3 regions of the Halomonas sp. ATBC28 genome follow, and region 1 is predicted to be linked to each of the others. Evidence: predicted binding sites of a transcription regulator. Region 1 holds the regulator's gene; each other region holds the start of a gene.
The links. Region 1 encodes LexA, which represses DNA repair genes until DNA is damaged. Its sites were predicted from a motif close to TACTGTNTANNTANACAGTA; they were not measured.
Positions count from the first base shown of each region.

Region 2: umuD (translesion error-prone DNA polymerase V autoproteolytic subunit) is a predicted target of LexA. The motif match lies at 10,878-10,897, and genes of this name have one in related genera.
Region 3: umuD (translesion error-prone DNA polymerase V autoproteolytic subunit) is a predicted target of LexA. The motif match lies at 2,285-2,304, and genes of this name have one in related genera.

Region 1 covers NZ_VCQL01000027.1:31,950-44,100, forward strand. The annotation lists gene ggt (gamma-glutamyltransferase) at 1-1,364, opposite strand, end outside; gene ppsA (phosphoenolpyruvate synthase) at 1,472-3,841, opposite strand; gene E0L35_RS22575 (pyruvate, water dikinase regulatory protein) at 4,098-4,931, shown strand; gene E0L35_RS22580 (hypoxanthine-guanine phosphoribosyltransferase) at 4,972-5,550, opposite strand; gene nagZ (beta-N-acetylhexosaminidase) at 5,637-6,674, opposite strand; gene E0L35_RS22590 (L,D-transpeptidase) at 6,738-7,274, opposite strand; gene E0L35_RS22595 (TetR/AcrR family transcriptional regulator) at 7,252-7,944, opposite strand; gene lexA (transcriptional repressor LexA) at 8,212-8,892, shown strand; gene E0L35_RS22605 (energy-coupling factor ABC transporter permease) at 8,901-9,572, opposite strand; gene purU (formyltetrahydrofolate deformylase) at 9,597-10,451, opposite strand; gene E0L35_RS22615 (ribonuclease J) at 10,682-12,151, shown strand, end outside.
Region 2 covers NZ_VCQL01000014.1:36,986-49,136, forward strand. The annotation lists gene E0L35_RS16285 (Z1 domain-containing protein) at 1-2,301, shown strand, start outside; gene E0L35_RS16290 (PD-(D/E)XK motif protein) at 2,294-3,268, shown strand; gene E0L35_RS16295 (AIPR family protein) at 3,281-5,383, shown strand; gene E0L35_RS16300 (DNA cytosine methyltransferase) at 5,752-7,269, shown strand; gene E0L35_RS16305 (lambda exonuclease family protein) at 7,651-8,262, opposite strand; gene E0L35_RS16310 (ERF family protein) at 8,300-9,055, opposite strand; gene E0L35_RS26300 (hypothetical protein) at 9,079-9,249, opposite strand; gene E0L35_RS16315 (DUF932 domain-containing protein) at 9,371-10,339, opposite strand; gene E0L35_RS16320 (hypothetical protein) at 10,421-10,759, opposite strand; gene umuD (translesion error-prone DNA polymerase V autoproteolytic subunit) at 10,915-11,361, shown strand; gene E0L35_RS16330 (Y-family DNA polymerase) at 11,358-12,151, shown strand, end outside.
Region 3 covers NZ_VCQL01000019.1:99,684-106,728, forward strand. The annotation lists one part of gene E0L35_RS19930 (IS3 family transposase) at 1-110, shown strand, start outside; AL1L pseudoknot at 103-219, shown strand; one part of gene E0L35_RS19930 (IS3 family transposase) at 110-1,050, shown strand; gene umuD (translesion error-prone DNA polymerase V autoproteolytic subunit) at 1,822-2,268, opposite strand; gene E0L35_RS19940 (hypothetical protein) at 2,424-2,765, shown strand; gene E0L35_RS19945 (DUF932 domain-containing protein) at 2,857-3,825, shown strand; gene E0L35_RS26325 (hypothetical protein) at 3,947-4,117, shown strand; gene E0L35_RS19950 (ERF family protein) at 4,141-4,899, shown strand; gene E0L35_RS19955 (lambda exonuclease family protein) at 4,937-5,548, shown strand; gene radC (DNA repair protein RadC) at 5,639-6,136, shown strand; gene E0L35_RS19965 (hypothetical protein) at 6,350-6,625, opposite strand; gene E0L35_RS19970 (hypothetical protein) at 6,736-7,045, opposite strand, start outside.

The DNA of each region.
Region 1 (12,151 bases):
AAATCGGTGAGCTCGTTATTGAGCAGGAAACCACCCGCTAGCCCCGTGCCACCGTCGGACATAACTCGCGAGCCAAACGCCTGCTCGATGGTGGTGGTCATAGCCACCGCGGTGCCCTCCTCATCGACAATACTGATATGGCTAGTACCGTACTCGGGCTGTTCGGGCTGGCTAGCCCAGCTCACGTCAAGCTCCCCAGGGTTACCCGGTTCAGCGCTGTCGCCCATGCTCATCTCTTCGATAAGTGCACTGCGCTGCTCCAAGTATTCCGGGGCTAGCATCAATGACCAATCGCCTCCCGGCGCCTCGACAAAGTCAGGATCGGCGATGTAACGGCCACGATCCGCAAAGGCCAGGCGTGAGGCTTCCAAGAATTGATGCAGCCACCCACTGCTTGCAGCACCACTGTCTAACGGGGCTTCAAGCAGTGGCTGCTGATCAAGCATGCCTAAAATCTGCATCACGGTCAGATGACCCGATGAGGGTGGCGGGAAACCACATACTTCCCACTGTTGCCAAGGCGTACACAGCGGTTCTCGGTTAAGCGCCTGGTAGCCACTCATATCCTCAAGCGTCAAACTGCCTGGACGCTCAGGGTGGTTCTGAACGCGCTCAACGATGTCTTGTGCCACGGCTCCTTCGTACAAGGCGACGCTGCCTTGCTCAGCGACGCGGCGAAGAACGGCTGCCAACGCTGGGTTTTTGAGCGTTTCACCAACGGCGATAGGCTCACCGTCTGAATCATAATAAAACTGGCTCGCTACTGGGTCTTGGCGCAGAAACTCATCACCAGCCAAGCTGGTATGCAACCGATTGCTAACCTCAAAGCCCTCCTCGGCCAGGGTGATTGCCGGGATAAACAGCTCTTCCCAGGCCAGCTCACCGTGCTCAGCGTGGGCTTTCTCAAGCATACGCAGCGTGCCTGGCACTCCCACTGAGAGGCCGCTAACCACTGCTTCATTAAACGCCAGCGGCTCGCCATCCTGCATAAACAGCTCACCGTTAACGCCTTGGGGCGCGGTTTCACGACCATCGTAGGCACGCACTTCATCGCCATCGAAGTACATCAAAAAAGCACCACCACCAATACCACTGGACTGAGGCTCAACCAGGTTCAACACCATCTGCACCGCAATGGCCGCATCAATGGCGTTACCACCGGCTTTAAGTACTTGGTAACCGGCATCGGTGGCGAGCGGGTTAGCTGCTGCCACCGCAAATGACTCGGCTTCCCAGCCGGGCTTCTCTTCATAGCCCGATTCGCTTTCAGGGGAAATGGAGGGTGTCTCATAGCTAAACCCCCAACTATACAATGGCGCTACCAGCAGAACAGGTAGCGCATACTTAACCGATTTTGGTGACATCTCAGCGCTCTCCATGACAAGTTAAAAAACCACTCCAAAAGAGTAGCCTATAAAAACAGCGACGCCCGGCACAATGGCCGGGCGTAAATTAGTTAAAATAAATATAACTACTCGATTTTTTGCCCTGCCAGCATAAACCAGGTTTCCAGCACCGCATCGGGGTTGAGTGATACAGAATCGATACCCTGCTCCATCAACCATTTAGCCAAGTCAGGATGGTCTGACGGCCCCTGTCCGCAGATACCAACATATTTGCCCTTCGCCTTACAGGCTTGAATGGCCATGGCCAGGAGCTTTTTAACCGCCCCATTACGCTCGTCAAACAGATGCGCCACGATGCCGGAATCACGATCCAACCCTAACGTTAGCTGGGTCAGGTCGTTTGAGCCAATGGAGAAACCATCAAAATACTCCAGAAACTCATCGGCCAGCAGTGCATTGGCGGGAAGCTCGCACATCATAATCACTTTAAGCCCTGTGGGGCCGCCACGTTCGAGGCCATTAGCCGCCAACAGCTCTACCACCTCACGTGCTTCGTCGGTGGTACGCACAAAGGGCACCATGATTTCGATATTCTCGAAGCCCATCTCTTCACGCACCCGCTTGAGCGCTTGGCACTCGAGTTCAAAGCAGGGCCTGAACGCCTCTGAAATGTAGCGCGATGCCCCCCGGAAACCGAGCATGGGGTTCTCTTCCCCCGGCTCATAGAGTTTGCCGCCAATCAGGTTTTCGTATTCGTTGGACTTAAAGTCGGACAGCCGCACGATGACGCGCTGGGGATGAAACGCTGCCGCTAGCGTGGAGATACCTTCAACCAGTTTATCGACATAGAAGCTGACCGGGTCGGTGTAACCCGCAGTACGTAAATCGATCACCTGCTGTAAATCAACCGGCAGCGTGTCGTACTCCAACAGCGCTTTAGGGTGGACGCCGATCATGCGGTTAATGATAAATTCCAAACGCGCTAAACCCACGCCTGCGTGAGGCAGACTGGCAAACCCAAAGGCGCGGTCAGGGTTGCCCACATTCATCATAATTTTAAAGGGGATTTCCGGCATCGCATCGACGCTGGAGACTTTGCAATCAAACTCCAACAACCCTTCATACACATTGCCGGTATCGCCTTCCGCACAAGAAACCGTGACATCGATACCCTCTTTTAACTGGGTAGTCGCATCACCACAGCCAACGACAGCGGGAATACCCAACTCACGGGCGATAATCGCTGCATGACAGGTACGCCCACCGCGATTGGTGACGATCGCGGAAGCACGTTTCATGATCGGCTCCCAATCCGGGTCGGTCATATCGGTGACCAGGATATCGCCATCATGGATCTTATCCATGTCATCAGGGCTGAGCACGACTTTGACGGTACCCCGGCCAATACGTTGACCAATCGCTCGGCCGGTTATTAACGTACGACCCTTTTCACGCAGCTGGAAGCGCTCGAGTTTACCGCCCTCCTGCTGAGAGACCACCGTTTCAGGACGCGCCTGGACGATGTAAAGCCGACCATCATCGCCATCCAACGCCCACTCAATATCCATGGGCCGCTGGTAGTGCTGCTCGATAGTCATCGCCTGTCGGGCCAGATCCATCACTTGCTGATCGTTGATACAGAAGCGGCCGCGGTCGGCATGGGGCACATCGACGGTCTCAACCGATTTACCGGCGCTGGCATCCTGCCCATAAACCATCTTGATCAGCTTGGAACCTAAATTACGGCGCAGCACCGCCGGGCGGCCCGCCGCCAGGGTCGGCTTGTGCACGTAGAACTCGTCGGGATTGACTGCACCCTGCACCACGGTTTCGCCCAAGCCCCAGGAGCCAGTGACAAAAACGGCGTCTTTAAAGCCGGATTCGGTGTCCAGGGTAAACATAACGCCTGCCGCACCGGTCTCTGAACGCACCATTTTCTGAACGCCCGCCGACAAGGCAACATTTTCGTGGGCGTAGCCACGGTGCACTCGGTAGGAGATCGCACGATCGTTAAACAGCGAGGCAAAAACCTCGTGCACTGCACGCTTGATATTGTCGAAGCCTTCGATATTCAGGAAGGTTTCCTGTTGGCCTGCAAAGGAAGCGTCGGGTAGATCTTCCGCGGTGGCTGAGCTGCGCACGGCTACTTTCAGTTGCGGGTGCTGCAGCTGGCCGTAGGCATCGCGCAGGGCCGATTCAAAGGTAGGAGGTAGCGGCGTATCGATGATCCATTGGCGTATATTGCGGCCCGCCTCAGCCAGCGCTTTAACGTCATCGACGTCCAGACGGGCCAGGGTGGCATTAATGCGCTCGTTTAATCCTTCGTGGGAGAGAAATTCACGATAAGCGTGGGCGGTGGTGGCAAAACCGCCAGGAACCGTCACGCCAGCACCGGACAGGTTAGAAATCATTTCACCCAGCGAGGCGTTTTTACCACCTACGCGTTCGACGTCCGCCATGCCCAGCTGATCGAACCACAGAATGTACTCTTCCACGTAACCCCCTCGCTCATAGATATCTGCATGACCTTGACGATCATGGATAATTGATTGAGACACCCTAGCACCACGCCAATATATTCGCCATTGGTCTAATAGCGAAGAGAGTGGAGGATTTTTACAACAGCAGGGCTTTTTGGGCTATTTATGTAGTCAGATACATTTGAGCCCGCCAAAACGCCCAATGATGACACGTTGTGCTGACAAACAGCTCGGCTCACAATAGCCGTATCACTCACCCGTGGACTTAGTTATGAAACGTACGGCTTTTTTTATTTCAGATGGTACCGGCATCACGGCGGAAAGTTTAGGACGTAGCTTGCTGGCCCAGTTCAGCGATGTTGAGATCGATATGCAGACCAAGCCCTATATCGATACGTTGGAAAAAGCGCAGGCGTTAGCAGCGATTATTGAGTCGACAGCCAACCGGGATGGTCATCGCCCCATTATCATTGACACCATTGTGGATCAACAAATACGCGACGTTATTCGTAAGGCGTCCGGCTTTAAGGTCGATATTTTTTCCACCTTTCTGGAGCCCTTAGAGCAAGAACTAGAGACCCACTCCTCCTACAGCGTTGGGCGCACTCACTCGATAGGCAGCGATGATGTCTACATGGATCGTATCCACTCCGTCCACTTCGCGCTAGATAATGATGACGGTGCACGCACCCACCAATACGATAAAGCGGATATCATCCTGGTTGGCGTCTCGCGCTGCGGCAAAACACCTACCTCGCTTTATCTGGCGCTGCAGTTTGGCATTCGGGCGGCTAACTACCCGCTGACGGAAGACGATTTAGACGAAGATGGCATGCTGAAGCTACCCAAGGCGCTCGTGCCCCATCGGCAAAAGCTGTTTGGGTTAACCATCGATGCGCGACGCTTGTCGGCAATTCGCAACGAGAGACGCCCCAATAGCCGCTATAGCTCGATGGATCAGTGCCTACAAGAAGTGGAACAGGCCGAGTCGCTCTACCGCACCATGCACATTCCCTTCATCGATGCGACACGCTTCTCGGTGGAGGAGATTTCAACGCGGATGATTGCTGAAACCGGCTTAGCGAGGCGTTTCTCGCCCCGCTAATGTAAAAACTACTACAAAAACTACGCAAGCCCCCAGTGGATTACATGCCTTTGGGGGCAAAAATTCCCGGCGCGTTGCGCCAGTAGCCTTTGTAATCCATACCAAAGCCAAACACATAACGGTCGGCAACTTCCAGGCTGCAGTAGTCGGCTTTCAACCCAGGCACTGCTTTGCGGTTGTGCTGTTTATCGACCAACACCGCTGTGGTAACGCTGGCGGCCTGGGCCTCTTCGCAGTAAGCCAAAATGGCCGCCAGGGTCGCCCCCTCATCCAGGATATCGTCAACAATCACTACGTGACGGCCCGCCATGGGCACTTCAGGGGAAACGCGCCAAAAAAGCTCGCCGCCGCGCAGCTCGTTGCGGTAGCGAGTGGCATGCAAATAATCTACTTCCAACGGAAAGCCCAAGCGGGTAAGCAGATGACCGGTGGTAATCAAGCCACCATTCATTACGCAGTAAAAAACCGGCAGTTTATCGCCTAAATCCCGAGTAATCTCTTCCGCCATACGATCCAGCGCCCGCTCTACCTCTTGCTGAGAAATTAGGCAGTCGGCGTTATCCATCAGCTCACGCATCGAGTCCAGCGACTCTAATGCTTCTTTATCCAACTTTGACATCTACCAACTCCACGGCGGGTTAAAACTTCATTTATTTAAGTAAGAGATTTATTCAGCGCTGGGCTTACTCTGCTTCCGCACTGGGCTTACTCGGCTTCTGCGCTGAACTGGGGCTTATCCGCTAGCGCTTCCAGCTTAGCGTGAGTACGACGCCAACGGCCCAATGCACTCAGCGCATCTAGGTCTGGGCGCGCACGGCTATAGCGCAACTTAGCGGGGCGCTTAGAATTGATTCCGTGGCATGCCTCCATCACTTCAAGCGCGGAGGCTCGGTCATTACATACCAGCAGCATATCGCAGCCTGCTGCCAGCGCTGCCTGGGCACGCGCTTTGGGGTCTCCCGCCTCGTGGGCGCCGGCCATACTCAGGTCATCTGAAAAAATGCAGCCTTTGAAGCCTAGCGATTCCCGCAGCATGCCCAACCAGTTGGGTGAAAAGCCTGCTGGGCGCGTATCAAAAGCACTATAAATAACGTGTGCAGGCATAATCCCATCTAACTGTGAAGCTAACTGGGTAAAGGGCACAAGATCGTGCTGTTTCATCACTTCTAGCGGGCGATCGTCTATCGGCAATGCAACGTGTGAGTCCGCCGCGACACCACCGTGGCCGGGAAAGTGCTTACCCACAGCGGCCATACCGGCATCGTGAAGCCCCTGAATAAATGCATTGCCCAGCTGGGCTACGTGCTGTGGGTCACTGCTGAAACTACGATCACCAATAACGCTGGATAGACCGCTCTCCACATCAAGTACCGGGGCGAAGCTCAGATCCAGACCGCAGGCAGCCATCTCCATCCCTAACAACCAGCCGGCATCTTTAGCTAACGCCAGCCCCTCTCCCTGGGCAGCGCGGTAACACTCGCCGATACGCGCCATGGCAGGCAGGCGTGTTAACCCCTCTTTTATGCGCTGAACGCGACCGCCTTCTTGATCCACGGCAAGCAGTAAATCAGCACGCACACGGCGAATATCGCTGCAGAGCTTGCGAACCTGATAGCCATTTTCAACGTTGCGGGCAAACAAAATTACGCCCCCTACCGTCGGTTCTAGCAGCAAGCGTTTTTCTGCAGCCGTCAATTTTGGGCCTTCAAGGTCAAGCATGACCGGGCCTAACGGTTGAGTCATCGTGATAGGTCCATGAAAAGGGGCGATGATTCTAGACGATCGTCTAGCGGTGTCAAAATCTGATCAGTCAAAGGACTGGCGTCCACCGTGCAACCAAACAGGGGTGCCCGGCAACGCTAACGAAAAGATATAGAGCAAATCACTATTGCGTAAACGAATACAGCCGTGGGACGCAGCAACGCCCATGGGCTCGTCAGGCGGCGTCCCGTGCAGGTAAATATAGCGCCGTTGCGAGTCCACCTGACCACCGCGGTTCACGCCCTTTTCCAAGCCACACAGCCACAGTATGCGGGTCAGAATCCAGTCACGCTCTGGATGCTCTTCGGCGAGTTCGGGCGAAAATGTCTCGCCCGTCCAGCGGCGACCTCGAAACACCGCATTTTCGGGCATATCACCGCCAATGGCCGCGCGCACATAGTGCCACCCGCGAGGGGTTTTACCACTGCCGTTGCGCTCCCCGCTTCCGGCAGCACCGGATGAAATAGAACACTCATGGAGCACTTTTGGCCCTCGCCAACAGCGCAGCAACTGTTCGGTAGTATCAATCTCCAGCCAGATATGTTCCGTTGGAGGTAGCTCAGCTAGCGTAGGAGTTCGCATGTTTTCCTTCTTCTGGCTTGGCACCGTCAAGGGCTATGGGTAACGGCGCATTCATAGCAGCCACCACTACCGGGAGCAATCGCCTGACCAAATCACGCACAGAGACCTGCTCGTGGTAATCCTTCTCCGCGATATCGCGTAGCGCATCGAGGCCAGACAAGGTAAAGATTACCGTGCCGAGCACAAAGTGTAGCCGCCAAAAACGCTCGGCGTCAGGCAGATCCGGCGTTGCTTTGCGCACAAGCTCGGTGAAGCGTGTAAACACATCGCCATACTCTTCCTGGATATAACGTCTTAGATGTCCCTGTGCTTGACTGTAGGCAAGACCCAGCAGGCGCATAAACACTTTCAAACTATTGCGCTCGGCGGGCACCGCGAGAACGGTAGTTGCCATGGTCTCGAGCAGTGTTTCCAGCGGGATAACGCGCCCGGCGTGTTGGCCCTCGAGCTCATCTAGAGCAGTATGAAAGCGCTGACTAAACGGATCCAGGTAGCGGGCAAAAACGGCCTGAATCAAGGCTTTTTTGGAACCAAAATGGTAATTAACAGCGGCTAAGTTAACCCGCGCTTTGCTAGTGATGTTGCGCAGCGAAGTTTCAGCAAAACCCCGCTCTGCAAACAGCACCTCGGCGGTGTCGAGTATACGGGTCACCGTATCAGATTGAGCCATGTCGCTCTCCAGGGAAACAGTTGTTTAAAACATAGCAAAATACTATGCCATAACGTAGGCGGGCTCAACGCTTGATTTATTGACAAAATGTGACGTATTAAATAAGCAGAAACTTAGTTTCAAACGATTAGAAAAATTGCATAGACATCGGCAATAGGCACTGACAAGCCATATACTGGACAGAGGAACATACTGTATACTTAAACACTTATTGATTAAGTCGACATTTAACTTGTTACTGTCTATTCACTATTTATGGAGTCTGGTATGTCGCGTCCGCTAACCGCTCGCCAACAGCACGTGTTTGATTTTATCGTTAAGACCATGGGCGAATTTGGCTACCCTCCTACCCGCGCCGAGATTGCCAAAGCACTTGGCTTCCGCTCACCCAATGCGGCTGAAGAGCACCTGCGCGCGCTGGAACGCAAAGGTGTTATTCGCATTATCCGCAACACCTCTCGCGGCATCCGCCTGCCCAACCAGGAACCTCAAGAAGTCCTGGATAGCGCAGTCACCGCCTTACCCACAACCAACGTGGAAGCCCCACCCACTGGCCTGCCTGTGATCGGGGAAGTAGCTGCCGGCAGCCCCATTTTGGCCGCCGAACATATTGATCGCTACTGCCCGCTACCGGCCGAGTACTTCACTCCCAAAGCTGACTATCTGCTGCGCGTACGCGGCCTTTCCATGAAGGATATTGGCATTTTGGAAGGTGATTTACTGGCGGTTCATCGCACTGACCGGGTTCGCGATGGCCAGATCGTGGTTGCCCGCCTGGACGATGAAGTAACGGTTAAACGCTTCAAACGCCAGGGGCACCAAGTGACGCTGTTTGCAGAGAACCCTGATTTTGCGCCCATTGAAATCGACCTGCGCTCTCAAGCGCTCGATATTGAAGGCGTTGGAGTCGGCGTAATTCGTGGTGGCAACGGCCAGGCACTCGGCTAATAAATCCGCTACTGCAGGTCGATATAGCGGTGGTCATTGAAGGTGGCCACCCAGTTTGGGTGATAGACCAGCAGGATGCTCAGCAGCATGCCAGTAATAAATGCCTCTGAAGGCATTAGCAGTGGTAAAAAACGCGCATACTCCTGGGCGAGATAGATCGCCTCAGGGTCTGTACCCGCGACGATAATCAGCACTACCGCCGCCAAGCCTCCTCCCAGCGTTGCCAGCGCCGCGCCAAAAAAGCCGCAGGCAAACAGAAATACCATCAAGTTATCCGGCAGGCGGCGATCTACCAGCCGCCATACCGTGCCAATAACGGCCGCCGGGACGATCCCGGTAACCAGCACATTTGCCCCCAGCAACATCCACTCATTGCTGCCAATCACCACCATGGCAATGTTGATCAGCACGTTGCTAATCAGCGCTAATGGCGCTTTAAAAACGAGTGTCATCAATACTGTAAAAACAAGGTGTAGCGTTAGCCAATCAACAGCCTGGGCACGAAGCTGCCACATCAGCATCACCGCCAGCGTAGCACCCAGCCAGCGGTGCTGAAGCGCTGAATCCGCTATCAACACCTGCCAGGGCCGCCCCCAAAGCGCCCATGCGATCACTGCTAACGAGAGTAGCCAGGTGAGCAGCAGCGCCCAGGGCGCTAATACACTTTGCGCGAATGACATGGCTGCCTCTCAGGTTGATGAGCGTTAGCTAAATACCACTGTCTTGTTACCGTGCACCAGCACGCGGTCTTCCAAGTGCCAGCGCAAACCGCGAGCGAGCACGGCTTTTTCTACATCACGTCCAAAGCGCACTAAATCCGTGGGTGTATGGCAGTGGCTAACGCGATGGATATCCTGTTCGATGATAGGGCCTGCGTCGAGTTCCTCGGTCACATAGTGGCAGGTAGCGCCAATCAGCTTAACCCCCCGCTGGTAGGCCTGGTGGTAGGGCTTAGCCCCGGCAAAAGAGGGCAAAAAGCTGTGGTGAATATTGATCACTCGCCCCGCATAACGCGCGCACAGCTCAGGGGGCAGTATTTGCATATAGCGCGCCAGCACCACGCAGTCGGCGCGGGCACTGTCGATTTCGGCCTGAACCTTGGCAAACGATGCTTGCTTATTGTCGGGGTCGACCGGTACATGGTGATAAGGAATACCGTACCACTCCGTCAGCGAACGCATATCATCATGGTTGGAGATAACCCCGACAATGTCGCAATCCAGTTCCCCCGCCTGCCAGCGGTAAAGTAGATCTACCAAGCAATGTGACTCCCGCGACACCATCAGCACTACGCGCCTACGCTGCTGGGTATCCACCAGCGACCACTGCATATTGAATTCGCTGGCTATCGGTTCAAATGCCGCGCTCAGCGCTTCCGCCGACATACCTACCGAATCCGCCAGAATTTCGTAGCGCATAAAAAAGCAGCCGGTTTCTAAATCGGAGTGCTGGCTGGCTTCGGTAATGGAGCCGCCCTGCTGGGCAATAAAGCTCGATACCCGTGCAACAATACCCACCCGGTCAGGACAGGAAACTACTAAACGATAATAATGAGACATGTGAGCTACTCTTGACCTATTGCTAAGTTAATTATGACAAACCAGCGGCTTAGGTCGCATAGTGTATCGGAAGGCCATGGATGATTGTTAGCTGCCCCTGCCTTCCCGTATAGTTAAGTCACTACTTTTTAGGTTTTTCATAACAGATGCATTCACCACGCGTTCAAATTCGTCCCCGTCGTCGTCCACCGCTGCGCATGTTGCCGCTGGGGGGATGCGGTGAGATTGGAATGAATCTAACGCTATACGGCTATGACGATCACTGGATAGCCGTGGACTGCGGCATGATGATCCGCCAGGATCTTCCCAACTCGCCACTGCAGGTACCCAATCTTGATACGCCGAAAGCACTAGAGATCGTGCCCAAAGCGCTATTTATCACCCATGGTCACGAAGACCACATTGGTGCCGCAGCCTGGCTATGGCCGATGTGGAACTGCCCCATTTACGCCACCCCGCTGGCGGCAGGCCTGTTGCGGCTAAAATTTGCCGAGCATCAGCTTAGCAGTGCGGCTATCCATGTCATTGAACCTGGCGAGGCCCTAGAGAGCGGGCCATTCACGCTGCGCTATTTACTTTTAACCCACTCCATTCCCGAAAGCTGTGCGCTAATAATGATGGCCGGTGGCTATCGCGTTTTACATACCGGCGACTGGAAACTCGATCCTGAACCGATTATCGGCACGCCGATCAGTGCAGCCCTCTTCAAGTCCCTTGCCCCGGTTGACTTGGTAGTGGGCGATTCCACTAACGCCCCCATGCCCGGGCACTCCGGCAGCGAGGGGGACGTCGCCCGCGCCCTGACAAAAACCCTCAGCAACTGCCAGGGCCGGGTGGTGGTCTCCTGCTTTGCCAGTAACCTTGCCCGGGTGTTAGCGATAGGGCGCGCCGCTCAGAAGTGTGGCCGACGCATTAGCTTGATGGGCCGTTCAATGGAGCGCATGGTCAGCGTTGCCCGGGGGCTCGGCTATATGGATGATTTACCGCCGCTGGTGCCCAATCATGACCTAGGCTACCTCCCCCCGGATGAAGTGGTGATTATCGCCACCGGCAGCCAGGGCGAACCCCGTGCTGCGCTACAGCGTCTCGCCCAGGGTCGCCACCCTTTTGTGGATCTTCAGCCGGGCGATAACGTTATTTTTTCGGCTAAAGCCATTCCTGGCAATGAACGCCCCATTGAACAGCTTAAAAAGCGTTTGGCGCACTTAGGTGTCAACCTCTACGACGAGTTCAACCACCCTGAGCTGCACGCTACCGGGCACCCCGCCCAGGATGAACTGATCAAGCTGTATCAGTGGGTCAGGCCAAAACATCTCATACCGGTGCATGGCGAAGCACGCCATCAGCAGGCTCATCAGACTATTGCCAAACAGCTAGGCATTAGCGCTCCATTGGCGCCGGTGAACGGCGATCTAATTTGCTTTGACAGTCACGGGCTGCGCTGTGAGTCGCGCTATCCGCAGCCGCCCTGCATAGTCAGTCAAAACAGCGTGGTGCCCCATCCTGGTCTTGACGTGCACGACGCCAACAAGGCCCGTCGCGGTAGCTTATACTTAGCGCTGCCAGTGACGGCGACTGACACTGGATGGGCGCGTATTGGCCGTTTGATGCTGGATGCCTCGGGGGCCAGCCCGCTGGATGAAGATAGCTTTAATGATTGGCTGGATGATCAGCTTGAGGAGATTGCAGCAGAGACGCTT
Region 2 (12,151 bases), on a different contig from region 1:
GGTTTGGTCTGTAAGGCAGCAGACGTAGGGTATCGATTGATTATAGTGATCGCCGGGCTTCACAACAATTTGCGAAACCAAACGCAAAGCCGGATAGACGAGGGCTTTATTGGGCGCGACACCGCCCGTCTAGCCCAAATGGATACCCGCGTAAGGCCCAAGCTCATTGGGGTTGCCGAGTTTGATGACAGATTCACCCCTGTAAGCCTCACCAACACAATACGGGATTTTAACAAATCCACAGCAACTTCGAACACGAGCCAGATCGCCTCCTACGCAGTCCCTGTTGTACTCGTAATTAAGAAGAACATGCATACTCTGCGCAATCTGACCGAGTGGCTGCGAGAGCACAGTGCGAATCATTCGTCCGAAATGGTCGACCAGCCGATGCTGATGATCGATGACGAGGCAGACAATGCATCTATCAATGTAAAATATGGGAAGAATGAGGTCTCTCGGATCAATGGACAGATTCGGGAACTGCTCGGACTTTTCCGTCGTAGTTGCTATGTAGGTTATACCGCGACTCCGTTCGCGAACATCTTCATTGATCCCGAACAGGAAGAGAAGATGGAGGAGGAAGACCTTTTTCCTCGGGATTTCATCATCGGTCTCGATGCCCCAGACAACTATTTTGGGCCACGCAAAGTTTTCCTTGACGGTATACCAGATGAGGAAAAGCCGCTTTATCTGCGTAACATCATCGACAACGGTGATGTACTGCCGGTCCGACACAAAAAAGAGGATGACCTTGTTTCGGTTCCCTACAGCATGATTGAGGCGCTTCGTACATTTCTTGTTGCGCGGACTATCCGCGACTTGCGAGGGCAGCGCGATCAGCACGCATCGATGTTAGTCAACGCCAGTCGTTTCACCCGAATGCAAGGCCTGATTCGCAACAGGTTACAGGATGCGCTCAATACAATCCGAGATTCCATCCGCATCAACGCCTCTCTGGGTGAGAGAGGAATTCAGGATCCGGAGATTGCGGCACTGCGCGAAATATGGGCCGCCGAGTTCTATGAGGCATGGCCGGACTGGGACGAGATTCAGATGCAGATGCTCAGCTCGATAGGTGCCGCAAAGGTCGTAGAAGTGAATAGCCGGGTCAATGATCTCGACTACTCTGCAGCAGGTGAGCGCGGGCTAACCGTGATTGCAGTCGGGGGGTTCTCGCTGTCTCGAGGACTCACTCTTGAAGGACTAACTGTCTCCTACTTTCTGCGCAACTCGATGATGTATGACACTCTCATGCAGATGGGACGCTGGTTTGGTTACCGGGGCAACTATGAGGATCTTTGCCGGGTCTGGATGCCGCCCCAGGCAATTGGCTGGTATGCCCATATAGCCGAGGCGACCGAAGAACTTCATGAAGAGCTTCGTCGTATGCAGCGAGATCGTGCGACACCTCTACAATTTGGATTGGCGGTGCGTAGCCATCCTTCGTCTCTATTGGTAACCGCGCGAAACAAGCTCGGCTCAGGGGAGAAACATGTAAAAATCGGCCTTTCGAACGGGTATGTCGAGACGCACAAACTTAGAAACGTGCCAGATGTTCTGGAGAGTAACAGGAGCGCGGCTCATTCTTTTGCCTCAGCTTTGAGAGCAGACGGCTACGATTTTACAGATGATAAGCGCGAAAGCGGTGGCTTTCTCCTGCAGGGGGTCGATGTGGCGCGTATAGATGACTTTCTACTTCACTTTCAGAATGCACCAGAAAGTGTTGGAACCACCATCGAGCCGCTGCGCAGATATATCGATCTGCGTGCCCATGATGAGCTCAATAAATGGGACGTGTTCTTTGCGAGTGTTAGAGATAACGAGGCCAGCAACAATATCATCGGCTGGCCGATCGGACCAATTCGTAGGAGCGTAGGTGTCGAAAGACTCGAGGATAAAATATTATCGGTCAGCGGATCACGTGCAAGAGTTGCCTCGAGGGGAGTTGAAAAGATTGGAGTAGCGCCAGAAGATGCAGCACGAGCCGAAGCTGAATTTCTAGTCAAAGAAAGGCTCAACGGCAATAAAAATGTAAATTTTCCAGATCGTATTTATAGGGAAGTACGAAAGAAACCCCTATTAATTATTTACCTAATTGCGGTCAAGCTTCCTGAAAAGACCAAGCACAGAGAGAGGTATGATCACCTCCTACCGGTGGAACCGGTTGTTGCTTTCGGCATCAGCTTTCCATTCTCGTCACGCCCGGATGAAAAAGTCGAGTACGTCATGAACACTACCATGCTCCGCGAAGTGTTCGGCGAGGAAGACCAAGATGAAGATCCGGAGATGGTAGATGTCTAAAGTACAACTGTGGGATGGGCTGGGATTTAATGAGGCGCGCCGCGTCGACAAACGAGGTCACCACGATTTTTTCTGGGCAGTTGTTGAAAACAATTGCGTGGCGCTCGCACTCGTTCTGCCAGATGGGGCCAATAGGGTTCTGCCTCTTCCTCAGATAAAGAGCCTCGATATCAGATATCGTAAGCTGGGAGCGCGAGACGCGTTATTCCTAGCGCTTCGCGATCAGGAACAAATCGAACTTTTCGCCAGCTTATGCATGGACATCGTCTCGGCAGGTGAGCAAGGTGAAACTCCGTCGGACGCCCTCGATCGAACCGTACGCCGCACCCTTCGTTGGCACCATCTACTGCGAGGCGGATCTTCAGAACGCTTAAGTGTCGAGGAACAAAGAGGCTTACTCGGGGAGCTCCAGGTTCTCCAACTCCTGTGTACTGTGATCGGGGAAGAGGCGGCAATTGAGGCTTGGCGCGGCCCCGAAGATGGCGCTAAGGACTTCGAGCTTAATGGCATGTGCATGGAGGTGAAGGCACGCCGAGGTGCATCAAAACCACAGGTACAGATCTCATCTGCGGATCAACTCGCAGATGTAGCTGGCGCCGAAGTCTTTCTGCTAGTTCATGATGTTGATGCCGCAATCAAGCCGGAGGGCATGACACTTTCGGATCATGTGCAGGTCGTTGAGGATATCTTTAAGTTCGCTTCCCTGACTGCCTACGGGACTTGGGAGCGATTGCTGACAGCGACTGGATTCGACTGGTCGCACGACTTTAGTGATCGACGATGGATCATAGGTAAGCGCACTGCGTTCCGCGTCGAAGACGGATTTCCCCGCATCCCTCTACCCGTGCCCATGGGTGTGCTCAATGTGAAGTATGCGGTCGCACTCGATGCCTGTGCCGCGTTCACGGTCGAGGATAAGGATCTTCTGACCGAAATCGCGAAGACACAATCCGCCATTGATACGTAAGGGATGTGATGTATGTCGGAGCTTAAAGAATTTCACAGGGAACTTATTGCCGATCTCCAAGGTGAGGCAGATGTTGGTAGAACCTACACTAAGGAGGCCTTCTTCGAGAGAATGAGCGACATTCTTACCGAGGCGGGTGAACTGGATGGCGCTGACTATGCGTATTACGAGGGAACTGGCCAAAACGGAGTCGTAATGCAGGTGGATGGCTATGGAGGTGATCCACGAGATGCGCAGGGTGTTCTGAGCTTGGTACTCTGCGACTACGAAGTCACTGATGAGATCCGCCGTTTCCATGGTGAACAGCTCAAATCACGCTTCAATCGCATGGCTGTCTTTCTTCGACATGCCCTTAGAGAGGATTTTAGGGAAAAACTTGAAGAATCAAGCTTTGGCTTCATGCTGGCTGAGCTCATTGCAACGACATGGCATAGTGTCACAAAAATCAAACTAATCTTGGTTACGAACGCAGAAAAGCGGGTAAAAGTGGATGGTCTGCCGGCCGGATCAATTGATGAAAAACCAGTCACATACAGCGTTTGGGATTTGGCTCGGATTGAAAAATTCATTCGTTCTGGCCAAACCCGGGAAGATCTTCTCATCGACTTCGAGAAGGATTTTGGTGGTGCAATACCGGTTCTGAGTGCATCGCTGGGTGATGCATCGCTTGAAAGTTACATAGCAGTCATTCGTGGAAGCCAGCTAGGCGATATTTACGAAAAATGGGGACCACGTCTTCTCGAAGCGAATGTGCGCAGCTTCCTTCAGGCACGCGGAAAGGTGAACCAGGGGATCCGCGATACACTTGAAAGTCAGCCAGAAATGTTCTTTGCCTATAATAATGGCATAACGGCAACCGCGGATAATGTTGAGATTCGGCAGACGGAAAATGGCCCGGTTCTCGTCCGCGCAGACAATCTTCAGATCGTGAATGGAGGTCAGACAACGGCCTCGATTCATTCAACGCGCAAACAACGTACCAATCGTCCTAAGGCACGCCTCGACAAAGTTTATGTTCAGATGAAGCTGAACGTCGTACCACCGGATGCGGCAGAAGAAATCATTCCAAACATATCTCTATATGCAAACAGTCAAAACAAGGTGAATGATGCTGATCTTGCGTCAAATCATCCGTTTCAGATGCGCTTGCAGGAATTTTCCCGGCGGATACTGGCACCAAAAGGCGGCAGCTCATATCAGGAAACAAAGTGGTTTTATGAGAGAGCTCGCGGACAATATCCAGATGAACGTAGCCGGCGCACCGAAGCAGAGCGTAGAAAATTCGACCTCGAGTATCCTCGCTCGCAGTATTTCAACAAAACGGATTTTGCCAAGTTTGAGAATTCATGGATCGGATTGCCATACATTGTTAGCCAAGGCGCGCAGAAGAACTTCGTCGCTTTTCAAAAGGAAATTGCCAAAGAGTGGAAAAGGTCTGATACACGCTTTGACGATACATGGTTCAAGCGGATGATCGCGAAGGCGATCATGTTTCGCCGCCTAGAAAAGTCTGTCCCGCAACAGCCTTGGTATGAAGGTGGTTACAGAGCAAACATCGTCACCTATTCTATGGCCAAGATTGCTTACGACATCAATAAACAAGGAAAATTTGTTGATCTTGACAAAGTCTGGCGTCAGCAATCGATCCCCGAGCCCATTGAGCACGCGCTCCTCGTAGCAGCGGAAAGTGCTCATGATGTCATCACTCATCCTCCAGAAGGAATTAGGAACATTAGCGAATGGGCCAAGAAGCAGGCCTGCTGGGCTCAGGTGCAACAGCGGAAATTAGCATATCCACCAGAACTGAAAGAGTATCTTGCAACACCTAGCGAAGCCGCGTCAGTGATTCATGAGGAACGTAGGGAGCGGTCTGAAATTTCAGAGGTTAATAATTATATATTTGTGGTTGAGTGCGGAGGCTTATTCTGGAAGAAGGCTCTTGAGTGGGGGATGAGATCTAAGCTTCTGACGCCAATAGAAGCCGGTGTTCTGGAAAGATGTAGCAAGATACCGAACTCCCTTCCATCCGAGAGGCAGTGCTCCATTGCTATGAAGACTTTCGAAAAATTGAAAGAGAATGGTTTTACAAATCTCGCTCCGGACGAAGCTGAGTAATCAGCAGGGGTTGGGATGCCGGAGTGCCTCAACCAGCGACCTGGATTATCTTCAGCGTTGAGCTGTTTTGCCGAAGGACCCGAGGATAGAAAGGAGTAGTTTCCTTAAATTGCCTTCTTTATTAAAAATGTTTATTTATACAGTTATTTAGATGACGTAAGCTACAGTCAAATGTTGAGATACCCTGACAGCTATCGGTTGGCTTTCTTCGCCATTTTCTCCAATTATGGTGCCTTGCGACCCAATTTATGTGATTTAACGCGCTGGGTGTTAATATCGCGTGTTAATCAGTGCATGGATGCTCAGATAATGATGTGGCATCGCTGTAATTGTCGGAGCCAGAGTCATTGCTAAGTTGGTGAAATTTAATGTGTTTGTTTATACAGCAAAAAATCGAAAGGCTCCGACAGGGGCAGTCGCCGCGTGTTTTGGATCTGTTTGCCGGTTGCGGTGGCATTTCTTTGGGCTTCCAGGCCGCTGGGTTTGAGAATATTGGTGCCGTAGAACTTGATCCACCCGCCGCAAAATCACATGCTATGAATTTCCATACCGGTGCTTCGGATGAGCTGAAGCAGATTCATACTAAAGCGCGTGACATCACAGAAATTGAACCAGCAGACCTGTTGCAGGATTTTGGACTTCAGGGAGATGCTCGCAGTCATGTTGATGTGATTGTTGGTGGTCCACCTTGCCAGTCATTTGCACGTGTTGGCCGAGCTAAGCTTCGTGAAATAGCTAAGCATCCAGAAGCATTCCTGAATGACCCACGTGGAAATCTTTATCTTCGCTATCTGCATTATTTAAACGAGCTCAAGCCTTTGGCGATCTTGATGGAGAACGTTCCAGATGTACTCAATTACGGTGGCCATAATATTGCTGAAGAAGTTTGCGAGGCCCTTAGAGATTTAGGTTATAACGCGCGATACACGATGCTGAATGCTGTTTTCTATGGTGTTCCCGAAATGCGTGAACGCATGTTTCTTATTGCGTACCAGGACGAGCTAGAGTGCTCTGACTGGTTCCCTGAGCCGAGCCATTGGATAGACCTCCCCCCTGGATATCATGGTTCACGCCAAGTTGCGATGAAGACAGTTAAGAGAAACCTTCAAGACGATCAAAAACAGTTTTTCGTTGATCCACCTGAACCTGAGCAGAGCGACTTATCGTTGGCGGTAACTGCTGAGCAAGCCCTTTCCGATTTGCCTTTCATTAATGATGACTCTCCACTCAAGCTTGGGAAAGCCACCAGACGTTTTGATAGAGCTGATAATTACTCTTGTGCACCACGCAATAGATTTCAGCAACAGATGCGTTTTTGGGAAGGCTTGGGAACTCGAGAAACCATTGCGGATCACGTTATTCGCTACCTGCCGAGAGACTATAAAATCTTTGCCCGCATGCAGCCAGGAGATCAATACCCTGAGGCGTTTCAATTGGCCACTATCATGTTTGAGGAAGAGCTAGAACGAATCAAAGTTAAAGAAGGTGTAGAGCTAAAGGAAAATATGCCTCGCTATTATGAAGTCAAAAAAGCATTTGTGCCTCCTTATGATACGGGAAAATTTCCAAACAAGTGGCGCAAAATGGAAGCTGACAAGCCTGCCAGAACGCTTATGGCCCACCTTGGCAAAGATAGCTATTCACATATCCATTATGATAGTCGTCAAGCACGTACCATCTCGGTTCGAGAAGCTGCACGGCTGCAGTCGTTCCCTGATAGTTTCGTATTTCAAGGGCCAATGAATGCGGCATTTCGCCAAATTGGTAATGCTGTACCTCCTCTCATGGCTAAGGCTTTAGCAGAGCAAATCCGGTCGACTCTAACTCAAGCATTGAATATACGAAGGACCAACATTGGTCTTGCAGCAGCAACGGCAGTTATTTGAGCAGGAAATTAAGAGTGAACCTCTCTGCACCTAAGAAACTCACTATCATAAAATATTTGGTGATTCTAACAGCGCCATAATCAAACCGGGTATTAAGATCGGCGACATTCAAAGGTGGTGAAAGCGATTTTGGGCCTTACTACAGGATCCATTAGACTCTAAGGCACGAACCATCAATTAAAGTACATAGCGAAAAGCTCTTGGTCATGGCCATTATGCCAGTTTCAGTGACCGGCCCTGTCATGTGATAGGTGCCCGCCACTTCTCCAGTTTTAAGTTTGGAAGGAGTCATTTTTCCTCAAAAAAATAAAAAATGCCGGGGTGGTGGCCCCAGCATTTATGTCGTTAATGGTGAATGGGTGTTGTGGTTAAGTGGGCAGTTCACGCCGCCATCACTTGACTCATGCGCCGCTCCATCTCTTCATGAAATGCTTCGACTCGCTCGGCGATGGTGCGAATCATGATGTCATCACGATAAGCGCGCTTGATAAACAGCGGCATGCCCGGCCAGTAGCTCACAAAGTCGATCCACTCCCGTTCGCTGACCCACAGCCCGCCCTGGCACTGGGGCACGTGCTCATCGGGTATTTCACCGTTGAGCAGCACCTCAATCTGGAACTTGGGTAGCTTTGTTTTGATTTCCAGCAGGCCGTTAGCGCCTACTAAGCTATCGGGGGAATAACCCACGTTGTGGTTCAGGATAATGCCCACTTCGTGCGGCTTGGGTTCACCAGTGGTATCGCAGTAGAGCGCACGGGCAACGCCTTCCAGCGTATGCCCACGACGGGTATGCGCGTTGCCTTGAAACGGCTCGGCCAGTTCGCCGGTTATGCGCTCGCCTATTAACTGGTGCATGTAGGTAATGGCCCCGGTGCCCAACCCACCAGGGCCTTTGCCCTTAACCAGTAGTGACTTTAGCTCCGACATGGTGACGCGCCCTAAGCGCGCCGCCAGCCACTCAGGGGAGCCTTGGGGCATATTGAGCATCTGCATGAATGCCTCCTTTACTCAGATAGGGTTGGTACGCCGTTTACTTAACGGCTCGCTTGGAGAGGGATGCCCGGAGCTTGTCGAAGTCGGACTGTGGTACTTGCACAGCTGAGCCGTACTTGCCGCTGAACCACTCCTGGGTTGTGACGGGGCACTGGCTAATCAGTCGCTGGATCTGTCCCGCCTGAAAGGGCGTGACTAGCTTGATGCTCGCTTTGGTACTGGTCTTGCCATTGTCATCCTGGCCTCGCGTCGTGATGTTGAGTAGGGCGCAGAGCACGTAGCGCTTGCCATAGCTGGTGGAAGAGCCAAACGCCTGCACCGCGTTCTTGTTACCGCTTAAATCGGCGGGAAGCAGCATACTGGTTTCTTCACGGTGGCCATCCTTATGCATCAGTACACCGGTGATCTGAATACCGCGTTCCTGGGTTTGAATACGAAAGCTCACTGCAAAGCCATGCTTTTGCATAATGGGGCGCACGGTATCGACGATATCTTCCAGCGTGGCGTAGCAGCCGTTATTGGTTTGCCCACGCTCTTCAATGCTGGGGAGTTCGGTCTGCATGGCTGCCATGGCCGCGCTATAGGCCATCATGGCCTGGCGATCCATGACCCGCTCCTGCATTTGTAGCAAGCGCTCCATTTTGTCGATATCGACGTCCGGGTTGAGCGCCGCACGCTCAATCACCTGGATAATGGCCGTGCTCTCCGCATGATGGGTGGTGGGTGCTGCAGGAACGGCTTGTAAAGAGGATGCAGACGTCTCGTGATTTACCACATTAGTTTTGGTGGCCATGACTAGGCTCCTTCAATAGAGGGTTACAAATCGGCGGGAAGCTCGCTGGGAGGAACGGGACATAGGTGCAGCTCGGTGCGATACAGCTGTCCTTTTGCCATCACGTAGGTCTCGGCATAGGTTTGTTCCTGGGTAAGCAGTCGTTCCGTCAGTTGGGTTAATGCGATATCTAAATCGGGGCTAATAGAGGCCATGGTGTGCTCCATGTAAAAAGCAAAAAGCCCAGCCTTGTAGGGGCTAGGCTTATCGCACTATTCAATGAGGGGTAAGATAAAAACTAAGAAAAACAGCAGTAAAATAATGAGAAACAGCATGTCAGCTCACCAGGGCAAGGGCTGTTTGCAATGCCTCCTGCTTCAACTGAGCCCCTTGGCCGAACCACGCTGAATCCAGTCGGGTATCGTTGCTACGCGCCCGCTTGTCGTGATCCACGTACTCGGTGACCGCATTGAGCAAGCCCCAAGCGGTGTCTTTGGCCGTGTCGAGGTGGGAACCGCGGCCTTCGCCGTGGTAGAGCTTCTGTACCTTGTTAAGTGCCCGGTAGTTAGGTAGCTTGGAAGGGTCATCTATTGGCTTATCGATACCGCAGAGCACCGACTGGAAATACTGTTGTGCCTCGCGGTGGTCGATCTTGCGTTCAGCTAAGGCCTTCATGCGGTACATGAAGTCGTTCCACTGGGAAACAGAAATACCCAGCTGGCTTTTTACTGCACGGGGATCGAACTCTGATCGATGGGGCACTTTCACCGCCTGCGACGTACCATCGACGGCGATCTGCAGCGTGTTGTTACACACCACCCGCACAGTAGTCGGTGTCGCCATAGTCGCTAAGGTGCCATCGCAGGAGGTGGCCAACAGCAGGTAGTCGTTGATCTCATCCTGGCCTTTCAGCGATGTGCTTAAGCCACTGCGTGCCAAGGCCCAGAACTTACGCCCACCTTTCAGCACGCCAGCGGTTTCCAGTTCATACCCGGCGTATTCCGTCAGGTCGCGGTAAAACTCCAGTATCTCCTCGGGCTGCACCACCTTATAGCGCTGGGATACGACCGATAGCGGCGCCTTGGTATCCGAACGATAAAGTACCTTCTGCTCGGGGAACGAGTGAATGCTACCCAAGTGACTGGCTCCCTCGGCAATAAAACGCACCGGAGCTTCTTCAATATGCCAGTTCATTCCGGCCTGCTGCTGCCAGACTTCTAACGGTTGTTGAGGTGATAGCTGTTGCCCCAGGCCGTGCCAAGGGGTAGCGCCGACGTAGGCCATTTGTTCAACGAGATGAGCCATGGGTAAGTCTCCAAACATAAAAAAACGCTGACGAATCGCCAGCGCTATGGGTTGAGGTAGTAAAGGCAGAGCCAGTCGCAATCAGTGAACGGCGGCCAGCGGTGGATGGGACTGTCGAAACGAATGCCCACAGGCGAGACACAGCCAGGGAGTGCCGGGGCTAGGTGGCAGCCACTGCATAAAGAGTGACGTCGTAATCCGAACGCCTGACTGGCCACCGGTAACCGCACCTATCATGGCGGCCGGCAGTTTAGCGAGCGGAAAACGCGCCGTTGCGAGTGATAACGTTTGGGTAGCCGCAGTAGCGCGTAAGGCACCTATCGCGCCGCCCACAAGGCCCCCGCTGACAACGCCTATGCGTTGGGCGGTATCAAGATTGATCAGGCGTGTAGCGGCACAGCGTTTACATTTTGGGGGCATTAGCAACACTCCTAGGTGACACAAAGCGATTCATGGGGTGGATTCATAGGAGTGATATAGTTCTGAAAGTTTTTAGCGTTGACTCTTAAAGGGTTGCTTGGCTAGCCCTCTTTACTGATACTGTTTATGCATACAGTAAAAAGGAGAAGCCTTTCATGTCATTGAACGTTTCACTGCTGGGTCGGGCAGATGCCGTGGCCTCGTCACTACCATTACCGCTCTATTCAACCGCCGTGCGCGCCGGATTTCCTTCGCCCGCCGATGATCACTTGGATACCGAACTTGATCTGCACCGCTACGTCGTTAAACGACCTGCTTCAACCTATTTTGCGCGTGCGGAAGGGTATTCAATGGTTGGGGACAGCATTCACCCTGGGGATTTACTGGTGGTAGATCGCAGCCTGGAAGCGCTGCCTGGTCGGATTGTCGTTATCTGCGTGGATGGGGAAATGACCGTTAAGCGTCTGGAGCGCGTTGGCCAGCGTACTTACCTCAAAGCAAGCAATCCTAATTTCAAGCCGATTCCCCTAGATGGTCGCGAATCCCAAGTCTGGGGCGTAGTGACCGATGTGATTCACAATCTGCTGAGGTCGCTGCCGTGATTGCACTCGTTGACTGCAACAACTTTTATGTCAGTTGCGAGCGCGTCTTTGATCCAGCGCTGGAAGGGCGCCCAGTGGGGGTGCTATCGAATAATGATGGTTGTGTCGTTGCCCGCAGCAATGAACTCAAAGCCCTGGGGGTTGAGATGGGGACTGCCATGCACTTGTTACCGCCCGCGATACGCCGCCAAGCCGTGCTGCTGTCCAGTAACTATGCGTTGTATGGCGATATGTCCCAGCGGGTGACCGAGGTGCTAGGCGAGTTTTCACCGCATGTGGAGGTGTATTCCATTGATGAAAGTTTTGTCGGGTTTCAGGGCTTCGACCCCGATACGCTGGAGGCACGGGGCCAAGCCATGCGCGATACCGTTCGGCAGTGGACGGGCATACCCGTATGCGTGGGGTTTGCACCTACCCGCGTATTGGCCAAAGTGGCGAACCAAGCGGCTAAAAAACATCCCGCCTACAATCAGAACGGGGTGTGTAAGCTGACCGCTGATAGTGAAGCGACCAAAGCATTGTTAAAGCAGTTGCCGGTGACAGAGCTGTGGGGGGTGGCACGCCGCACCGGTGAACGTTTAAGAGTGATGGGTATTGAGACCGCATGGGAACTACGCGAGGCAGACCCTAAGCGTATTAGGGGGCGATTTAGTGTGGTGCAGGAACGCATCGTATGGGAGCTACGCGGGCAGTCCGCCATACAGCTCGATGACATGAGCCTACCCAAGCAACAGATTATGGTGTCGCGTTCATTCGGCAGGCTAACCGGCAACCCCCATGACTTACGCGA
Region 3 (7,045 bases), on a different contig from region 1:
GCGTCGGGAAGGCGCTACGACCTCCGAGCGTGAACGGATCAAAGCGCTAGAGCGTGAAAACCGAGAGTTGAAGCAAGCCAACGAGATCCTACGAAAGGCCTCTGCATATTTTGCCCAGGCGGAGCTCGACCGCCGCGGGAAGTGATGATCAACTTTATCGAAGATTACCGAGCGTTATACGGGGTCGAGCCGATCTGCCGTGTCCTGCCGATCGCCCCGTCGACGTACTATGAGCATCGTGCCCGCGCACGCGAGCCCAACCGAGCGCCTCCCCGCAATAAACGTGAGCGCTGGCTGAGGGCCGAAATTCAGCGTGTCTGGGAAGAGAACTTCGGTGTCTACGGCATCCGCAAAGTCTGGCGTCAACTACACCGAGAAGGCACTCCGGTGGCTCGCTGCACCGTCGCTCGCCTGATGCGCCAAATGGGGCTGCGCGGTGTGATACGTGGTAAGCCGGTGCGTACGACTGTATCTGACCCTAACAAGGCCTGTCCGGCGGATTTGGTCAAGCGGCAGTTTCAGCCAGCTCAGCCGAACGCACTGTGGGTATCAGATTTTACCTACGTTGCCACATGGAAGGGCTTTGTTTATGTCGCCTTCGTCATTGATGCGTTTGCTCGCCGAATCATCGGCTGGCGAGTTTCCAGTACACCTCGAACCGATATGGTGTTGGATGCGCTTGAACAGGCGCTTCATGAGCGCCCTCAGCGACCTAAAGATGATCTTATTCACCACAGCGACCGAGGCGTTCAATACGTCTCAATTCGCTACACGGAACGTTTAGCAGATGCCGGCATTGAGCCCTCTGTCGGAAGCGTGGGCGATTCGTACGACAACGCAATGGCTGAAACCGTGATAGGGCTTTTCAAGACCGAAGTGATTCGCCGACGCGGACCATGGCGGCAACTAGAAGCGGTTGAGTTTGCAACGTTGGAGTGGGTCGACTGGTTCAATCACCGGCGGTTACTGGAGCCGATTGGCCATATCCCACCAGCAGAGCGAGAAGCCATGTATTATGAGCAACAGAGTCAGGCAAATAAGGCTGCTTGACTCAAACTAACGGGTCTCCGAGAAAGCCGGTACGGTTCAATACTGACTCTTTCGAGCATCGCCATAATGAAGTCCTTGGTTGATCGATTGCCTACCCAATCCGGCTTGCAGCCAGAAATGTCGCATCCAGAGTCTTAAAAGTTCGCAGACTTACTCTTTGAAAGTCGAGCACCTCACAGCCGCCACCCTTTCGCGAAAATTGCAGCACCAGCCTTCAACCAGGGGCGCTCTGGTGATCATTACTGACTTCAGATTTCCGCAATCAAACAGCAACCGAATGTCCGCCTCTTGCATTTTCCCTATTTCGCCTCATCACTTTTCTGGTTTTGAATATTCCCAAGAGACGCCAACAGGCCCCGAATAGATCGAAGACCTAATCGCACCTCTCTATCGGCTCTGAGGTTTGCCTTAAGGTTGGGGAGATCACAGGGCTTTGGGAGCTGAACCCCAAGAACTCGGGCTACTTTAAGGGATAGGGTTTCCTGTTACCTGGCAGATCTTTGATAGCTTTTATAAGCCGTGACTCACCGAATCGCTGTAAAAGGTACAGCCACTCTCTTTGCCCTCTTTCATTGGTAATCAGAGCGGAAATTCTTCCTACCAGGGGCGGGCCTGAGGGCCCTCTGGCCGTGAGCGGCTAGCCCACTTCCTTGTCTATTTCTGGAAAGAAACTTAGGGTAGGCTCATTCCAATGTCAATAGTTACCACAGTATTTTGTATTCGTCATATGCTAGCATTCGTATGTAAAATTGTTGCAGTCAACGAGCGCGATCACGGTAGTGTCCTCAAGAGGTTGTGAATCACATCGGTCACTACGCCCCACACTTGGGATTCGCGTCCATCAAGGGGTATTGGCTTGAAATTAGGGTTGCTTGCTTTGAGGTAGGTACGTTGGCCTGCGCGCTCCAGACGCTTGACGGTCATTTCGCCATCGACGCAAATCACCACAATCCGTCCAGGCAGTGCTTCCAGGCTGCGATCCACCACTAATAGGTCCCCAGGGTGGATGCTGTCCCCAATCATTGAATAACCTTCCGCACGCGCAAAATAGGTCGAGGCTGGGCGTTTAACGACGTAGCGGTGCAGATCAAGCTCGGTATCCAGGTGATCATCGGCGGGCGAAGGAAACCCGGCGCGCACGGCGGTTGAATAGAGCGGCAAGGGTAGTGACGAGGCCACGGCGTCTGCGCGGCCCAGCAGTGAAACGTTCAATGACATAATAGGCTCCCTCCTTTACTGTATTTATGAACAGCATCAGTAAAGAGACTTAATGAATCAACCACTCAAATGTCAAAGCCAAAAAATTACAGACCTATATCACTCCTATGAATCCTGCACACGGGATCACTTTGACACCTATAGGAGTGTTGTTTATGTCCCCGCCTTGCCTACGCTGTGCAGCCCCATGCACGCTTAACTTTGAAACCGCCCAACGCATCAGCACAGTGGGCAGCCGCCTAGTGGGCGGAGCCATTGGTGCGTGGCGGGCATCCTATACCCCAACGTCCCCTTTATCGGATGCCTCTTCCCGCTTTCCTTTAGCCAAACTGCCCGCTGCCGTGATGGGGGCTGTTTCCGGCAGTCAGGCAGGCTCGCGAGTCGCAACGGTGTTCTTCACACAGAAACTGCCACCCGGTGAAGGAACGCCCTGGCTGTGCGTATCGTGCGGTCATACCTTCCGGCAATTAACCCGTCCCTTCACCGCACCCCAATAATGCGTTCCCACTAAGCGACATAGCCCTTACATTCCAACCATAAAGCGCTGGCGATTAACGTCAGCGCTTTTTTATTGCTAGGAGTTTCAACATGGCTCATCTCATTGAACAAATGGCTTACGTCGGCGTCACCCCTTGGCACGGCCTGGGGCAACAGCTATCCCGTCAACAACCGCTAGAGGTTTGGCAGCAACAGGCCGGTATGAACTGGCATATTGAAGAAGCACCGGTGCGCTTTATTGCCGAAGGAGCCAGCCACCTTGGCAGCATCCACTCGTACCCTGAGCAGAAGGTGCTCTACCGCTCAGATACCAAGGCCCCACTATCGGTGGTGTCGCAGCGTTATAAGGTGGTACAGCCCGAAGAGATACTGGAGTTCTATCGCGACCTGACGGAGTACGCGGGGTATGAGCTGGAAACTGCGGGTGTGCTGAAAGGCGGGCGTAAGTTTTGGGCCTTGGCCCGTAGCGGCTTAAGCACGTCGATAAAAGGCCAGGATGAAGTCAACGACTATCTGCTGTTGGCCACCTCCTGCGATGGCACCTTGGCGACCATGGCCACACCAACCACGGTGCGGGTGGTGTGCAACAACACGCTGCAGATTGCGGTGGATGGCACGTCGCAGGCGGTTAAGGTGCCCCACCGGTCAGAGTTCGATCCCCGTGCAGTAAAAAGCCAGCTGGGTATTTCCGTCTCCCAGTGGAACGACTTCATGTACCGCATGAAGGCCTTGGCGGAACGCAAAATCGATCGCCGCGAGGCGCAGCAGTATTTTCAGTCGGTGCTCTGCGGTATCGATAAGCCGATAGACGACCCTTCCAAGCTGCCCAATTACCGAGCACTCAACAAGGTACAGAAGCTCTACCACGGCGAAGGCCGTGGTTCGCACCTCGACACCGCTAAAGACACCGCCTGGGGTCTGCTAAATGCTGTTACCGAGTACGTGGATCATGACAAGCGTGCGCGCAGCAACGATACCCGATTGGATTCGGCGTGGTTTGGCCAAGGGGCTCAGTTGAAACAGGAGGCATTACAAACGGCTCTTGCCCTGGTGAGCTGAAATGCTGTTTCTGATTTTTTTACTGCTAATTTTCTTAGTTTTTGTCTTACCCCTCATTGGATAGCGCGATAAGCCCAGCCCTTAACAGGCTGGGCTTTTTGCTTTTTACACGGAGCACACCATGGCCTCTCTTAGCCACGATTTAGATATCGCTTTAACCCAACTGACGGAACGACTGCTTACCCAGGAACAAACCTATGCCCAGACCTACGTGATGGCAAAGGGACAGCTGTATCGCACCGAGCTGCGCCTATGTCCGGTTCCCCCGCATGAACTTCCCGCCGATCTTTAACCCCCTATTGAAGGAGCCTTGTCATGGCAACCAAAACTAATGTAGTAAATCACGAGCCATCTGCATCCTCTTCACTACAGGCTGTTCCTGCAAAACCTACTCCCCACCTAACTGAGAGCACGGCCATTATTCAGGTGATTGAACGTGCTGCGCTCAACCCGGACGTCGATATCGACAAAATGGAGCGCTTGCTACAGATGCAGGAACGGGTGATGGATCGCCAGTCCATGATGGCTTATAGCGCGGCCATGGCAGCGATGCAGACCGAACTCCCTAGCATTGAGGAGCGCGGGCAGGCTAACAACGGCTGTTACGCCACCTTGGAGGATATCGTCGATACCGTGCGTCCCATTATGCAGAAACACGGTTTTGCGGTGAGCTTTCGTATTCAGACGCAGGAGCGCGGTATTGAGGTAACCGGTGTGCTGATGCATAAGGATGGCCACCGTGAAGAGACCAGCATGTTGCTGCCTGCCGATATGAGCGGTAACAAGAACGCAGTGCAGGCGTTTGGCTCCTCCATCAGCTACGGCAAGCGCTATGTACTTTCCGCACTGCTCAACATCACCACACGCGGCCAGGATGATAATGGAAACACCAGTACCAAGGTAGGTATCAAGACAGTCACCGCCTTCCAGGCAGGCCAAATCCAACGTCTGATCAGCCAGTGTCCCGCGACGACCCAGGAGTGGTTCAGCGGCAAGTACGGCTCAGCTGTGCAAGTACCACAGTCCGAATTCGACAAGCTCCGGGCATCCCTCTCCAAGCGAGCCGTTAAGTAAACGGCGTACCAACCCTATCTGAGTAAAGGAGGCATTCATGCAGATACTCAATATGCCCCAAGGCTCCCCTGAGTGGCTGGCGGCGCGCTTAGGTCGCGTCACCATGTCGGAGCTAAAGTCACTACTGGTTAAGGGCAAAGGCCCTGGTGGGTTGGGCACCGGGGCCATTACCTACATGCACCAGTTAATAGGCGAGCGCATAACCGGCGAACTGGCTGAGCCGTTTCAAGGTAACGCGCATACTCGACGAGGCCATGAGTTGGAAGGCTTGGCACGTGCGCTTTATTGCGATGCCACAGGCGAACCCCAGCCCCAGGAAGTGGGCTTGATCCTTAACCATGGCGTGGGCTACTCGCCCGACAGCCTAGTAGACGCTAACGGTCTGTTAGAAATCAAAACAAAGCTACCTAAGTTCCAGATTGAGGTACTGTTCAGCGGCGAAATACCTGATGAGCACGTGCCCCAATGCCAGGGCGGGCTATGGGTCAGCGAACGGGAATGGATCGACTTTGTGAGCTATTGGCCAGGTATGCCGCTGTTTATCAAACGTGCCTACCGTGACGACATTATGATCCGCACCATTGCCGAGCGGGTAGAACGATTCCATGAGGAGATGGAACGTCGCATAAACCAAGTGATGGCTGCGTGACGCGACGATTCCATAGATACACCAACCGATCATTAACGACATAGACGCCGGGGCCACCACCCCGGCGTTTTTTATTTTTTGGAGACAACCATGACACACGCCAAACTCAAAGCTGGGGAAGTGGCTGGTACCTATCACGTTACCTCGCCAGTGACTGAAAACGATATCATCACCATGGCCAAGCGCTTCGCAAGACGCAAACTCGCTAAAGGCCGCAAGATCACGCAGCCTTCCCAGGCGTTTGAGCACCTGCAGTTACTGCTTCAAGATTACGAGCACGACGTGTTTAGTGTGCTGTTCCTCGATAGTCAGCATCGCGTTATCCGTTTTGAAGAGCTATTCCGTGGAACCATCGACGCGGCCAGCGTCTACCCACGTGAAGTACTAAAAGCCGCCCTTACCTACGACGCTGCGGCCGTTATCCTCGTGCACAACCACCCAAGCGGAGATCCCGAACCCAGTGAGGCCGATAGGCGTATTACTGATCGCCTAAAGGAAGCCTTGGGACTGATGGATATACGTGTGATTGATCACATGGTCGTGGGAAGTGATGGGTGTAAGTCGTTTTCGGAAATGGGGTATTTATAGGCAACTGTTGGGATAAAATGGAACTGCCCAACGAGGCAGCTCTCGTAATCAGGCAAGCTTTATTTTTTGGTTAAGAGGGCAAACAGCCAAGAGCAGACTATCAGGTAGTACCAATATAACTTCCGGCTCAGCGGCTGACAAAATGGCACTGATTTTGCTAGAGCAAAAGCTGTGACGCTTTTGGCAGTTCGACAGCAGCCGATTTGATATCAATTAGTATATAGCGTCTCGGCCCTTTTCGGTGAGGAAAGCCTTATCATCTTTTTCTTCAAAATAGCCTTCTGAGATGAGTGTGTTGAGTGCTGGCTGCAACGCCTCTCGCTGTTTCGGATTAAAGCTCAAGGTTCTGTGCAACAAAACCCTTATTGGCAGAACATGCCCTGTATCTAGCCTCAAATCAGCAGCGAGAGAAAGAATATAGCTCTTCATTTCGTCTTCAGGAGATAAATCAGCTTCCCTTATATTTTGTTTCATGTCAGATATTTTCATTATTTCTCCTTACGGTATTTTAGTTGAGCATATAACGCTAAGGTTATGGGCGGCTTTGGAGCAGGGCCAAAGACGGCGCGTAGCGATCAGGCTGACCGCCAAATTATGGTTCAGACTGCTGTATAGTTCATGTAACGCATCACAAAAGAAACCAATAGGCTTAAAAATCCCAATCCTGCTAACGGCCCCTTTTCTGTGCTCGTTAAGACCATTGTTATCCCCCTAAATACTCCTCCTAATCCCAGAGGAACCAGCAACGGAAATACTATGTTCATTAGCGTTATTAAACCTCCAGCGACAAGCATCAAATACACTAACCCGGTGACAAGGATAGCCTCAGCGCGCCACTCACCGTTAATCGAGGAGCCAAATCTGAGCACGAAGTAAGCAAGTCCGAAAGCGATAAATGAGGCAATGATT